Regions from separate parts of the Alteromonas sp. H02 genome, predicted to be linked through region 2. Evidence: predicted binding sites of a transcription regulator. Region 2 holds the regulator's gene; the other holds the start of a gene.
The links. Region 2 encodes ArgR, which controls arginine synthesis, uptake and breakdown. Its sites were predicted from a motif close to ANTGAATANNTATTCANT; they were not measured.
Positions count from the first base shown of each region.

Region 1: a site for ArgR is predicted at 6,748-6,765, ahead of gltA (citrate synthase). Genes of this name have one in related genera too.

Region 1 is NZ_CM185021.1:2,916,630-2,924,452, reverse strand. It holds gene AC566Q_RS13525 (pirin family protein) at 1-174, shown strand, start outside; gene AC566Q_RS13520 (mannose-1-phosphate guanylyltransferase/mannose-6-phosphate isomerase) at 377-1,789, shown strand; gene AC566Q_RS13515 (phosphohexomutase domain-containing protein) at 1,807-3,264, shown strand; gene AC566Q_RS13510 (DUF3429 domain-containing protein) at 3,344-3,763, opposite strand; gene AC566Q_RS13505 (IS5 family transposase) at 3,996-4,976, shown strand; gene gltA (citrate synthase) at 5,192-6,469, opposite strand; gene sdhC (succinate dehydrogenase, cytochrome b556 subunit) at 6,901-7,275, shown strand; gene sdhD (succinate dehydrogenase, hydrophobic membrane anchor protein) at 7,269-7,616, shown strand; gene sdhA (succinate dehydrogenase flavoprotein subunit) at 7,618-7,823, shown strand, end outside.
Region 2 is NZ_CM185021.1:535,480-543,302, reverse strand. It holds gene AC566Q_RS02470 (hypothetical protein) at 1-260, opposite strand, end outside; gene mdh (malate dehydrogenase) at 483-1,421, opposite strand; gene argR (transcriptional regulator ArgR) at 1,760-2,224, shown strand; gene AC566Q_RS02455 (outer membrane beta-barrel protein) at 2,333-4,648, opposite strand; gene AC566Q_RS02450 (IS1595-like element ISAma5 family transposase) at 4,717-5,673, shown strand; gene AC566Q_RS02445 (carboxypeptidase-like regulatory domain-containing protein) at 5,649-6,569, opposite strand; gene AC566Q_RS02440 (PhnD/SsuA/transferrin family substrate-binding protein) at 7,142-7,823, shown strand, end outside.

The DNA.
Region 1 (7,823 bases), 2.4 Mb from region 2:
TTGAATGACGGTGATACGCTGGATATAACCAGCAGCGAAGCCGGCAAGGCGATTTTAGTTGCTGCTGCTCCGATTGGCGAACCTGTAGTTCAGTATGGTCCCTTTGTGATGAATACCCAGGCCGAAATTCAACAGGCCATTACCGATTATCAGCAAGGTAAATTAACCGCTTAAAAAATGATAAAAAGAATAACTGGTTGACGGGAAATTAAACAATTCCTCGTCGACTAGTCTGTCCTGCCAATTTATTTCGATAAATTACGTTGTGAATGTTGATTGCCCTGCAGTCCTTGATTAACATGGATTAAGGAATAAATAAGGGAATAAGCAGACAACCACTGCTTGTAATTCGCTCCCGCAATCAACAGGAACCAACATGAAACCAGTCGTATTAGCCGGTGGCTCTGGCAGCCGTTTATGGCCTAAATCCCGAGCAGCCCTGCCTAAGCAGTTTCTCGCTTTAACTTCAGAACAAACCATGTTGCAGGAAACACTGCAGCGCCTGGACGGCAGCAGTGCCGCTAATCCTATTGTGATTTGTAATGATGCGCACCGCTTCTTAGTGGCTGAGCAGTTACGCCAGATGGGCGGCGACCATGGTGGTATTATTCTGGAGCCTGTTGGACGCAACACTGCACCGGCCATAGCGCTGGCAGCGCTGCACGCAATGCAAACAGATGACGACCCGGTATTACTGGTACTGGCTGCCGATCACCTGATTAAAGACTCTGCCGGCTTCCAGGCTGCTGTTAGTAAGGCTAACGAGCTGGCGATGGATGGCAACCTGGTCACTTTTGGTATTGTGCCGGATCAGGCCCACACCGGTTATGGTTACATTAAGGGCGGTGAGGCCATTGATGTAGGCATGAAGGTGGATGAATTTGTCGAGAAGCCAGACCTGGCAACGGCACAACAATATGTCGATTCCGGTAACTACTTCTGGAACAGCGGTATGTTTATGTTTAAAGCCAGCGTTTATTTGGCTGAGCTGAAAAAGCATGCACCTGAAATGTACAGTATCTGTGAGCAGGCGATTGCTTCAGAGAGCAAAGATTTAGACTTTATCCGTATCGATCCTGAGATATTTGCCACCTGTCCTGACGACTCGATCGATTATGCCGTAATGGAAAAAACCGCACTGGCAGCCATGGTACCGCTGGATGCTGGCTGGTCTGATGTAGGCAGTTGGTCGTCCTTGTGGGAAACCGCAGATAATAAAGACGAAAACGGTAACGTAATTGTTGGTGATGCGATTCTTGAAGGCGTAAATAATAGCTATATTAACGCTGAGGAACGTTTGATAGCTGTAGTTGGTCTTGATGATGTGGTAGTGGTAGAAACTAAAGATGCCGTGATGGTGGCCAACAAAAACAAAGTGCAGGACATTAAAAATGTCGTGAATAAGTTAAAGGCTGAACAACGCCCTGAATTCCAGTTCCATCGCGAGGTGTTCCGCCCATGGGGCAGCTACGATTCCATCGATAATGGCAAGCGTTTCCAGGTTAAGCGCATTACCGTTAAGCCGGGTGAAAAACTGTCGGTCCAGATGCATCACCACAGAGCTGAGCACTGGATTGTGGTATCAGGTACTGCCAATGTGACCATCGGCGAGAAAACCCAGTTGGTTACCGAAAATGAATCGGTGTACATTCCTATTGGTGATGTACACGCGCTGGAAAACCCGGGCAAAATTCCACTAGAACTTATCGAAGTGCAATCGGGGGCTTATCTGGGCGAAGACGACATTGTCCGTTTCTCTGATCGCTACGGCAGAACCGAGTCAAAATAAGCTGAGTAAAAACAACTATGACAACACCTATTACCTGTTTTAAAGCCTATGACATCCGTGGTGAGTTAAACACTCAGCTTAACGAAGAGGTCGCTTACCGGATTGGTTTTGCTTTTGCAGAAGAACTGGCAGCTAAGTCTGTGGTAGTGGGCGGTGATGTTCGTCTCACTTCCACACCGCTGAAGCTGGCACTGAGTGCAGGCCTTGTTGATGGTGGCGCAGAAGTCACTGATATTGGCATGGCTGGTACCGAAGAAATCTACTTCGCGACCAAACACCTTGGCGTGGATGGCGGAATCGAAGTAACCGCCAGCCACAACCCGATTAATTACAATGGAATGAAACTGGTGAAAGCCGGTTCGGTACCAATAAGTGGCGATACCGGCCTGAATGCTATTAAAGACCGCGCCGAGGCGCTCGACAATAACTATGTGGCTGAGCGTCTGGATTTTTATGCCAAAGGTGCAAAAATCGACGCGGACGCATTTTTTAATGGCAAAGCCCACATTGCTACAGACATCCTGGCAGAAAGCGGGAAATACCATCGTCACCTGAACATGGACGCGTACGTTTCGCACATTTTATCTTACGTTGATATCAATAACTTTACGCCGCTGAAAATTGTGACCAACGCTGGTAATGGCGCAGCAGGTCTGGCACTGGATGCTATTGAGAAAAAATTACACGAAAAAGACGTGCCGATTGAATTTGTTAAAGTGCATCACAATGCCGATGGTACGTTCCCGAACGGTATTCCTAATCCTTTATTACCGGAAAATCGCGCCGATACCGCTAATGCGGTAATCGAAAGTGGCGCCGACTTTGGTATTGCCTGGGATGGTGACTTCGATCGTTGTTTTCTGTTTGACGCTGACGGTAACTTTATTGAGGGCTATTACATTGTGGGTCTGCTTGCTCAGGCGTTTCTTGATAAAGGACCAAGCAAAATTATTTATGACCCACGTGTGTACTGGAACAGTGAAGACATTATTAAGTCTGCAGGTGGTACGCCGATTAAATGTAAAACGGGTCATGCGTTTATTAAAGAGCGGATGCGCCTGGAAGATGCTGTGTACGGTGGTGAAATGAGTGCTCACCATTACTTCAGGGATTTTGCCTATTGTGACTCGGGAATGATCCCCTGGTTGCTGGTGGCAGAGCTTATCTGTACCCGTCAGAAGTCGCTGGCGTCTATGGTGAAAGAGCGTATCGAAGCTTTCCCGTCGTCGGGCGAAATCAACAGCAAGCTAAAGGATGCTGATGCAGCGCTGGCTCGGGTACTTGAAAAATATCAGCCACTGGCAGAGGTAATTGATGAAACCGATGGTATTGGCCTGGAATTTGGGAACTGGCGGTTTAATCTACGTAAATCCAATACCGAACCGGTGATCCGTCTGAATGTTGAATCGAAAGGTGATATTGCATTGGTTGAAGAAAAAACCAAAGAACTGCTGGATTTGATCAGAGCGGAATAAGCCAGGCTTACTTTACTATTCAATAAAAAACACCAGCCTCGGCTGGTGTTTTTGTTTCAAGCGATCAATTAGCAGGCTCTTAGCGGCTGAAAATCATCAGAGCATGAGATAACACAACTACTGTGGTTAACTGCATACGCAGTTTGGTGTAAGCCACTACCATTTCTTTTGGCAGGGTTAGTACCTGTTTATCGTAAAACATCATTAGCAGGTAACTAATACTTAACACGCCTAGTACCCAGGGCGCGCCGGTTTGAGTTAAGCATATCCAGCCTACAATCGTTGGCAACATTGCCACGTACATCTGATGGGCTGGCTTATTACTACTAATGGCATCGTACCAGTGCACGCCACCAAAAAACGACAACAGCACGGCTGAATACTGCGTAAAGTAAAGGTAGACCAGCGATTGCGGCAGGATATCGGTAAATGTCAGCGCATTTAAACCAATAAAAGGCAGTAATCCGGCGTAACCTAATTGCTTTATGAGAGGTTGCATTGTTATTGAAATACCTTAATTATAATAAATATTTAAAATTTATTACGAAAATTTCTAATCGGTGGATTATTAAATCCGTCACATAAACCCATTACTTATTAATTTAAAATCGCGCATGCGATAAATGTTAAATAATAGTAAATATAGAGGTTAATATATTGTTAAGGGAAGATGCGAATAAGTCCCCGATGTGAGATCATAGCTGCATAGTAAATCACAGCCATTACCGCCCATGAGCCAACAGTTAACTTTTGCCGATAGTGAGTTTTCCAGCAAGCGCCGTCAGACCCGTAAAGAGATTTTCCTATCCCGGATGGACAACTTGTTGCCGTGGACTCAACTGCTGGAAGTAATTGAACCCTTTTATCCTAAAGCAGGCAATGGCAGACGTCCGTATGCGCTTGAGACCATGTTTCGCATTCACTGTATGCAGCAATGGTATAGCCTTGGTGATGAGGCAATGGAAGATGCGTTATATGAAATTGCTTCGATGCGCCAGTTTGCGCAACTGTCATTGGATAAAGCCATTCCAGACCGCACTACCATTATGAACTTCCGGCACTTGCTGGAAAAGCACAAGCTGACTCGCAAATTATTCAAAACGGTCAACCAATGGCTGTCGGACTGCGGTGTGATGATGACGCAGGGTACACTGGTGGATGCCACGATTATTGAAGCGCCCAGCTCCACTAAAAATAAAAAGAATGAACGTGACCCGGAGATGCATCAGACCAAGAAAGGCAATGAATGGCACTTCGGCATGAAAGCCCATATTGGTGTGGATGCCAAGAGTGGTCTGACTCATACGCTGGTGACCACCGCCGCCAACGAACATGACCTGAACCAGTTGCACAACCTGTTGCACGGCGAAGAAGAATTCGCTTCCGGCGATGCTGGTTATCAAGGCGCAGAAAAACGCGAAGAGCTGAAAGATACAAATGTGGAATGGCTGATTGCCGAACGCCCCGGAAAAGTCCGGGCGCTGAAAAAGCATCCTCGCAAAAACAAAACGGCCATTAACATCGAATACTTAAAAGCCAGCATCCGGGCGAAAGTAGAGCATCCGTTTCGGATCATCAAATGTCAGTTTGGCTTTATCAAAGCACGCTATAAAGGACTGATGAAAAATGACTCGCAGTTAGCCATGCTATTCACCTTGGCGAACCTGTTTAAAGTAGACCAAATGTTACGACGACAGCCAAGATCTGTCTGAAATCCGGGAATAACCCGGAATAAGGCCGAAATCAGGCCTAAAAAGGTAGTATATTGGCCTAAATTGAGAATTTAGCGTTCAAAAATTAGGCGGCGAATGCAAAGGCTGGTTCAAGAACTAAATTGCAGGACTTATTCGCAGTTTCCTAAGCTACTTATTAGTAATAAAAAAGGCCCGCAATGCGAGCCTTTATTTTTTAACAATTAAATTAAACGTTATTTAATTGGCGTATATTTACGCTGGTTGTGACCGGTGTATAACTGGCGAGGACGGCCGATCTTTTGTGCAGGATCAGACATCATTTCGTGCCAGTGTGAAATCCAGCCAACAGTACGTGACAGGGCAAAAATACAGGTAAACATGTTTGTTGGGATACCGATTGCCTTCAGTACGATACCAGAGTAGAAATCTACGTTCGGGAACAGTTTCTTCTCGGCGAAGTACGGGTCTTCAAGAGCAATACGTTCCAGCTCCATTGCTACGTCTAGCAGCGGATCCTGAACATTCAGCTCTTTCAGTACTTCGTGACAGCTTTCGCGCATTACTGTAGCGCGTGGGTCGTGGTTTTTGTATACACGGTGACCAAAGCCCATCAGACGGAACGGATCGTTCTTATCTTTCGCACGATTAATGAACTCAGGAATGCGGTCTACTGAACCAATTTCTTCCAGCATATTCAGACAAGCTTCGTTAGCACCACCGTGTGCAGGGCCCCACAGTGAAGCAACACCTGCAGCGATACAGGCATAGGGGTTAGCACCGGAAGAACCCGCTAAACGCACGGTAGAGGTTGATGCATTTTGCTCGTGGTCGGCGTGCAGGGTAAAGATGCGGTCCATAGCGCGTTCTACCGCCGGGCTGATTTTGTAATCTTCAGCCGGAACAGAGAACATCATATTCAGGAAGTTAGCCGCGTAGCTCAGGTCGTTACGAGGATAAACAAATGGCTGACCGATGTTGTACTTATAACACATCGCTACCAGGGTAGGCATCTTCGCAATCAGACGGTGTGCACAACGTACACGCATGTCAAAATTAGAAACGTCCAGGTCGCTGTGGTAGAACGAGGACATCGCACCAACAGTACCGTTCAGCATCGCCATAGGGTGGGCGTCATTACGGAAGCCATGGAAGAACATGTGAATCTGCTCATGTACCATGGTGTGGCGCTTGATGGTGTTTTCGAATTCTTCGTATTCTTCTTTATTCGGTGCATCACCGTGCAGCAGCATGTGACAAACTTCCAGATAGTTGGCATCACGAGCCAGTTCGTCGATTGGGAAGCCGCGGTGTAATAATACACCTTCTGCGCCGTCGATAAATGTGATGGAAGACTCGCAAGATCCAGTCGCCAGGAAACCAGGGTCGTAAGTGAAATAGCCGTGTTTGCCAAGGGCACGAATATCAATCACATCTTGGCCTGCTGTACCAGACAAGATAGGAAGTTCAATTTCCTTGTCGCCCGCTTTCAGAATGGCTTTTTGATCTGCCATAAGTTGCTCTCCTCAGAATTTTCTTTATCGGGATGTTACTCAATTTTGAGCAATCCGGTGGGAAAAGTGGCGTATTTGTACTTTATTATGCAGTAACAAGTCAATTTTATTACTTATATTCCACATAAATATTCTAGATTGTTATCGATTATACTGGTTATGTAGTACCCGGGATCAAGCATTTTTATCCTTTCTACGACCTAAGACTAATGTCCTAATACCACACAAAAAATTGTAATTATAATAGGTCGTGGATATACTCTGGCCTACTTAAATTAACTGAATATTTATTCTGTTAACTAAGTAATAAAATATTCACAAAATGTTAACACCTCATTGGATGAGAAAATTAACTTAGTAACAATCAGAATCACTCTGTCAGGACTCAACACGAGAGTGGTTTGTCCCTACGGATAAAACAGGCAAAAATTGTGAAAAAGCAAAGACCAGTAAATTTAGACCTTAACACCATTAAATTTCCTCCCTCTGCTATTTCGTCAATTCTCCATCGCGTAACCGGTGTCGCAATGTTTTTTGCGCTGCTGTTTGTGATCTGGGCATGGGCCGTTTCGGTATCATCTCCAGAAGGCTTCGCCAACGTGCAGGCTTTAATGGATGGATTGATTGGAAAGATCATTGCAATCGGTACAGCTTCTGCGCTGACCTATCACATCCTTGGCGGTATCCGTCACGGCATAATGGATATGGGTCACTGGGAAGAGCTTGAGTCAGGTAACTTAAGTGCGCAAGTTGTTATTGGTTTGTGGGTGGTACTGACAGTAGTTATAGGGGTTGCGTTATGGTAACTAATCAGGCAAGCATCAAGCGTAATGGTGTACAGGATTACGTTTCTTTACGCGCAACTGCGGTAATTATCGCAGTCTACACATTCTTCATGGCTGGATTCTTTATCACGACTGAAGAAGTTACTTTCGACGTATGGCAGGGCTTGTTCTCTGGTATTGCGATGAAAGTATTTACCCTCGCTGCATTGGTTTCCATCATGATCCATGTTCGCATTGGTCTGTGGCAGGTGTTAACCGATTATGTTAAGCCAACCGGTCTGCGCGCTACCATTCAGTATGTTCTGAATATTATCGCGTTTGTATACGTTGCCGCTGGTTTGTTTGTTTTGTGGGGAGTGTAAAATGAGTTTACCCGTTCATGAGTTTGACGCCGTCGTAATTGGCGCCGGCGGTGCAGGCATGCGCGCAGCACTGCAAATCTCGCAGTCTGGCAAATCCTGTGCATTACTATCAAAAGTGTTTCCAACCCGTTCGCACACAGTATCCGCTCAGGGTGGTATTACTGTAGCGCTGGGTAATTCCCATGAAGATAACTGGGAATGGCACAT
Region 2 (7,823 bases):
ATTCGGCTGATCACATCCAGCCGGATTGTGGGCACAAAGCCCATTTGGCTAAACAATGCCCTGTAAACGTCGGCAGCTAAACCGGGCTCGGTATTCGCCTGGTCTCTGAAAGCATCGTAAAACGTTGAGCTATGGGTTACGAAGTCAATGTTGTGCCAGGGTTGCGACGGCGCCTGCTGTGCACCAGCATTAGCACAGGCTATACCGTTACAGCTCAGAAACACAGCAAGGCTCAACGCCATTCTTGTAACGAACTTCACCCCACCACCCTTTTATACTGCAAAATACCGATAGTGCTTAGCCGGGTAAGAGAATCACTGTCTGCCCGACTCATTAGCAAGCGGCGGATACCAATCCGCCTCTCGCCTAGTATAAATCAACGCCGATAGTTCGCCACATAAATGATGATTTTGTGAACACTACTTTAGGACATAAAAAAACCGGCTACGAGAGCCGGTTTCTTAAATAACGTAAGAGGACGCTTAGCCGTTTACGAAGTCAACACCCAGTTTGATGTCGCCGCGCAGGCCTTCCAGCATATCTTCTTTGGCTTTTTGTTCAAAAGCGCTCAGTTCGCCGTAAGACAGGATTTCTTCTACACCGTTTGGACCTAAACGTACAGGGTGAGAGAAGAACGCTGCGTCGTCGCTGTCGTCGGTTTGTACGTAAGTGTACTCAACCACGTTGTCGCCTTGCATAGCAGCAACCAGAGACAGACAGAAGCGCGCTGCCGCCTGACCCATAGACAAGGTAGCAGAACCGCCGCCCGCTTTAGCTTCAACGACTTCAGTACCGGCATTTTGAATGCGGGTAGTCAGTGAAGAAATCTCATCGTCAGAGAACTCTACGCCTTCAACCTGAGACAGCAGTGGCAGAATAGTAGTACCAGAGTGGCCGCCGATTACCGGTACATGCGTATTTGCAGGGTCCAGATCTTTCAGTTCAGCAACAAACGTCTCGGCACGGATAACATCGAGAGTGGTTACACCAAACAGTTTGTTCTTGTCGTAAACGCCTTTTGCTTTCAGCGTTTCGGCAGCGATTGCTACGGTGGTGTTAACCGGGTTAGTAATGATACAGGTACATGCAGAAGGACAGTTATCTGCAATACCTTCAACCAGCGCCTTCACGATACCAGCGTTGATGTTGAACAGGTCTGAACGGTCCATACCAGGCTTACGAGGAACACCTGCTGGAATTAATACTACATCACAACCGGTTAATGCTTCAGCCAGATCGTCTTTACCGTGACCGGTAACCTTAACTGCAGTAGGGATGTGGCTTAAATCTACAGCAACACCAGGAACAACCGGCGCAACGTCGTACAAAGCTAACTCAGAACCCGCTGGCAGTTGTGTTTTTAACAACAGTGACAGCGCCTGACCAATACCACCGGCAGCACCTAACACGGCTACTTTCATACCATTTCTCCTATGGAAAGAATCACGTTTAATAACGGCCGAACACACTAAAGGATGTCAGCCTAAAACTCAATCACCTATTAGTCTTATGAGGGATGAACGAGCGAATAATCGGGTTATATTCAACATAACTGCATAGTTATGCAAATATGTTGTTTTTTCATGCAAAACAAGGCAAAATAACTGGTTTTATACAGTTAGGGTAAGAATAATCATACCGGCCTGAACCCTTCGCGAGTCATAGTATACACCAAGCCGACGGGTAAGCCGAATCGATTAACCATTATTGCATAGCCACCAAGGCTACCATCACGATACTAATAAACGTCAGGATTTTAATGGCAAATCATAAGCAGGAAGAGCTCGTCAGAGCATTCAAAGACATCCTCAAGGCAGAAAGTTACGGTTCTCAGGGCGAAATTGTTGAAGGACTCAAACATCAGGGCTTCAACAATATCAGCCAAAGTAAAATATCCCGCATGCTAAGTAAATTTGGCGCGGTGCGCACCCGCAATGCCCGTGGCGACATGGTGTACTGCCTGCCGCCGGAACTGGGCATGCCAACGGCTAAAAGCCCACTCAAGCAGTTGGTACTGGATATTGTCCATAATAATGTGATGGTAATTATCCGCACCAGTCCGGGGGCTGCTCAGCTCATCGCGCGTTTGCTGGATTCACTAAGTAAAAAAGACGGTGTGCTGGGTACCATTGCCGGTGATGACACCATTTTTATTGCGCCGGCCGATGTTACTAAAATCGAAAACCTGCGCCAGCGTGTAGAGGACTTATTCGACAACGTGTAGCGTCAGCACGCGCATAGCGTTGCAATCTTTTGCCTTCACGCGCATTTCCAGACATAAAAAAACCACCCTCGCGGGTGGTTTTTTCGTTTAGGTATAAAGACTTAACTATTAGAAGTCGTACTTAACACCGAACTGAACTTGCCATACTGATTGAGACAGTACTTCTAAGTTCTCGATACGGCTTGGGCTTCTCAGGTCGAAGTATTCGTACTGGCCGTCAACGATTTGAGCAGATACTACTGCACGCTCATACTCGTAACGGGTACGCTCAATACGACCCCAGTCGTCATTTAACAGGTTACCGAAGTTCTCGATATCGAAGAACACGGTCAGCTTATGCTCTGGCATAAATGCTGGCAGTTCTTGTTGGATACGGACGTCGATAATTGTTGACCAACGAGAGTTGTCACCGTTACGTGGGGCAATGCCGCCAGCGTAGCCAGCTAACTCAGAGTTAGCGATGTAATCCATAAACTCTTGTTGCGCGGCAAGGTCACCACCAAATGAGCTGGCTGCGAACAATGGATCGTCCAGACCAGATGGTACATACAACAGGTGACCGGCATCATCGTTACGGCTCTCACGAGCACAACGACCACCATCGGCATCTAGCACACACGCGTTGTTTTCGTTAAAGGTATAGCTGTAAGGCTGACCAGAACGACGAGTCGCAAATACCGATACTTTGGTTTGATAACCGTCGATCAGCTCTTTGCTCCAGTTAAAGCGCATTTTCCACAGATGCTCGGTCTGGAAGTTTGACGTACCAGCGCGAGGCTTCTGACGGTCATAGGCCGCGAAGTCAGAGTAGTTAGAGGTTGCAGTAGAAGACGTACCGTAACCAACATCTTCAACATCTGCGTAAGTGTAGCTGGTGAAGAAATCAAACGTACCGTATGCTGTATCCCACTCGTTGGTCGCAGACACTGCGTAAAGCATTGAGTCGCCATCATCAACTGAACCTACAACCAGTGCTTCCGGACCATTGCTACAGTCGTAAACACCGCGGCCGTCTGGCGCTGTACCCACTGGGTCTTCACAGCGTTGATCGTACCAATACGTGGCATTTTCAAGCTTGTTGTACAATACGTCAGCAGAGAATACCCAGCCTTCAAGCGCATCAATCTGCGGCTCGTGTGCAACACCTAAGCTTACTTTAGTGGTTACCGGGATTTCGAAGTCAGGACGCAGTGCGTTAACTGAACCATCCGGAGCGGTATTCGCCAGGGCATCCAGCACGTCTTGTGGGATGTACTGACCAGTCGCTGCATCTGGCGTGGTTGGAACCTGGTAAGTCATACCAGAACCAAAATCTTCGTAGTCATCAGAGATAACACCGTCATTAGAGTAGCTGTTTGAAATCCAAACGCTTGGTGCACCACCAGAGAAGCGACCAATACCACCACGTACAGTAGTGTAATCACCCGCAAACCATTCGAATGAGATACGTGGCAAAATCACGTCCAGGCCGTCGATGTCGGTACTGTTGGTGAAACCGTAACGGTCGATGAAGTTTTGGTTTTCACGGATTTCGCCGCTTGACTCATACCAGTCATAACGCAGACCAAAATCAACGGTCAGGTCAGCAGAAGCTGCCCATGAATCCTGAATGTAAACAGAGTTAGATGCATAACCCCAGATTGCACGCAGATCATCTTCGTTGTTAGTCACAGCGTTGTTGTACAGCAATGCAGAGGCCTGAGCGTTTTGCAGGTCTTCCAGGCTGTCGAACAGGTATGAACCTTCAGAGTTTTGCGAGAACTGGTTGTTCACGTCTACGTCTTCGCGCTCAAAACCCGCTTTGATGATGTGATCATCCATCGAGTAAATAGCAACGGCTTTAATTTGCAGGAAGTCCTGGTCAAGCGAGTTGCCGTGACGATAACGGTCCGGACCGATTGTCAGGTAGTTCTCTTCACCGTCTACTTCGCGCAGGAATACTGCAAAGTTAGGGAACTCACCGCCATTTAACGGATCCTGACCAGTCGCCTGAGTAGTGCTGGCAATTTTCAACTGAGTCGAGAAATTCGCTGTCCAGTCTGAGAACAGGTGACCGATGAAGCTTTCGATTTTTTCTGAACGGTCATACCACGCAGAAGAAGCGCCCAGGATGTTGTCAGAAGCCAGGAAGTTATTACCGTTCTGTTCATTAATTGAGTTACCTTCGGTTCTCATATAAGTGAACTTTGCACGGTGATCGTTGTTGATGTTCCAGTCGATGTTCGCCAGAACTTTCTCGTCTTCTTCAGGACCTTTGTTAAAGTCACCGATATCGAAGCCCCAAACGTTAGAAACGATTTCGCCAACCGCTGCTACGTCATCCATAGAGATGTCTGGCTCTTCGTTCAGCGCGCCAGAACCAGTAGGTCCGTTACGCAGAGGAGCAACTGCTTCAAACTTGTCGTAAGCAACAAAGAAGAACAATTTGTCTTGGCTATGTTCTGCTAAATTGTTGCTACACTGTATATAGATACAGTTATTGAGGGTTAATCATGATCCCAGCACAATTTACAAAGCTTATAGCCGAGTTAGAACACTTAACAGATAGTCAAACCCGTTATGTTGAGAAGCTGCTGAAAGGCACTGATAGCGTCTCACAGTTGATAACAGAGCTTGAGGAGCGGATGGTTGAAAACCCTGAATGTCCGCACTGTCATAGCTCACTGATCAATCGGCACGGCAAGGTAAACAAGATGCAGCGTTATCGCTGCAAGAACTGCGGCAAAACCTTTGTAGCGACAACGGCGACACCGCTAGCTCGACTGAGGTACAAAGAGCTTTGGTTAGAATATATTCGCTGTATGCTGGACAGTAAGCCATTGCGTAAATGTGCCGAAGAATGTGGTCTCCACCTTGAAACATCGTTCAGGTGGCGGCATCGATTCCTAGCGCTACCATCAGCACTGAAGGCGAGCAAACTAGAAGGTATTATCGAGGCTGACGAAACACTTTTTCCCTACTCAGAGAAAGGCTCAAAACGGATGACTCGTCAGCCCCGCAAAAGAGGGATGAAAGCGAAAAAACGAGGGCGTTCAAAAGATGACTGGGTGCCCGTTTTAACGGTCAGAGACAGAGCCAAGAATACGTATGAGGCCGTTGTGCCAAGTGTTACATCGGCAACTCTGCATCAGGAGCTAGCAGGAAAATTAGAGAAAGACAGTGTGTTATGTAGTGATGGATATAAGCCCTACATAGCTCTTTCTGAGAAAAATGATTTAATACACAAGCGCTTAGACGTGGCGGGAGGTGTTAAGGTGATAGATAAAGTCTTTCATATTCAGAATGTTAACGCCTATCACAGTCGTCTGAAAGCGTGGATAAAACGGTTTCACGGAGTAGCCACAAAATACCTAGAACATTACCTTGGTTGGTTCAGGTTTATGGATAACCCAGAAAACCTTAACGGAAACAGGCTCTTTTCGATTCAACAACAGTTAATCCGAACATAGCCTTTGTCTTTGATGATTGGACCGCCTAATGTGGCTACGAAAGTTTCTTCTTCAAAGATGAAGTCGAATTCGTCGTCGCCATTCTGGTCGCCGATCATTGAGTCGTCAGTGTAGTAATAACCTACAGAGCCGTGAAATTCGTTAGTACCAGACTTGGTTACCGCGTTGATAGTACCACCGGTGAAACCGTTGTATTCAACGTCAAACGGTGCAGTCTGAATAGACAGTGATTCAATCGCATCGTAAGAAATAGGTGAACGTTGAGTAGGGTAACCGTTAGCGTTCAGACCAAAACGGTCGTTTAACGCAACACCATCAACAGTCAGTGAGTTAAAACGGCTGTTCGCACCAGCGATTGACAGCTCTTTCGCGCCACCGCTTTGCACGTTAACCGATGCAAACGGGTCAAGCTGAGCTGCATCAGTAATGTCACGGTCGATTGACGTAACTTCGCTTAACGCTTCCAGGCCAAGACTAGTGCTCAGACCTTCGTTTGAGTAACCCGCCGCAGCGCGAGTACCCGTTACCACAATAACTTCTGAACTTTCTGAAGTTTCTACAGTCACAGGAAGAGAGAAGGTTTGGTCAAGAGACAGATAAACGTTATCTACCTGAGTAGTAACAAAGCCATCGCCTTTAATGGTAATCGTGTATGGACCACCAACACGTAAACCACGCGCTGAGAACGAACCGTTAGAGGTAGTTGTTGCTGTTGACACAGTACCTGATGGTTCGTGCTTGATGGTAACAGTAGCGCCAGAGAAGTTGGCACCGGCTTCGCTAACAACACTACCACGGATCGACGATGTCGTTTCCTGTGCTATAGCTGCTGTAGATAAGCCTACAGACATCGCTACCGCGAGGGCAATGCGATTAAACTTAGATTTTGTCATCATTAGTGTGTTTCCCATTTATATTCATTAGGCGTTTGTCTCACCCCCGTAAACAAGAGTTAATACAGCAACCGTTTGCTTCCGGCAGTAAAATCAATTTGGTTCGGCCACCTTGCCGTTTTATCGGTGACATTCCATTTTTCTGAAACAGCGTAAATCGGGCCGAGATTGTTCATTATTATTGTTTCAGCAATATGACAAATTCGCTCTGGTTGAACTACTTAAAAAGTTGACAACGCTTATTATTTTTATATTTTCCTGAACGAACGGTCAGTTAATTACCGTAATTATTAGAACTCCCGGCCCTGCTCACAAGCCCAGCTATATTCTTCGCATAACCACAATGAATAAACAGCGTTTAAGCAAATTCAAAGTTACTTAATGAATAATTCATTTTTTCAGTCACTTACACTCTCAAAATAAACTTACTTATTGCATTAAATAAGTTTAACTGTTCAAATTGGTCAAACAAGTAAAACTAACTCTAAAACACTTTGCACCGTTTACGACTGAATTCAACAACACGATGGCTGATTGTTGCTGCTATTTTTATTTGTAGTGGCGTGGTTGGCTTTGTGCAAAATTCACAAAAAATAAATGATATTTCACCGCAAACTACCAGCAAGTTGCAGTGCGATACGCCGTTGTCGCAAAACAGCAAAGTCTTTAACGTGTACCTTACTGAGCAATCTATAGCTGAAAAAGCCCTGCCATTACTATGTGCTAATAATGTAGTGCAACGTCAGTTTGGCGATGTAAAAGTGATTATCGGTCGTAACGACTTTGATACCTTCCGGTTTGTTAATCACGGCGTGCCGGAACTCACCCTGGTTAAAAGTAACGTGGTAGACGCCTTCGGCGCCGACCGCATCTATCACTACGACAGCATAGCAGCTCACCCCGATTACAGCGCATATTTTATTGCCCTGCGTGAAAAACCGGTGCTCACTAAGGAGTATCTGCTGGGCAAACGCATCGGTATACTCGATTACCCAAGCAGTCGTTCAGGGCATATTGTACCCAAAACGGTATTGCAGCGTTTAGGCCTGAACGATTCTAACATCAAGCTTTATTACTACAATTCGCATCAGGAACTCCGCCGCGCACTGATGGCCGGAGAGGTGGATATTATCTCCAGCTACTGGGGTAAAGCGGATGAGCAAACGTTGTCACGTAATTACATTACATCACTGGAAAACAGCGTGCCCGGTATGCGCTGGTATTTAAAGATGCAGGATAACAACACGGATTTACGCT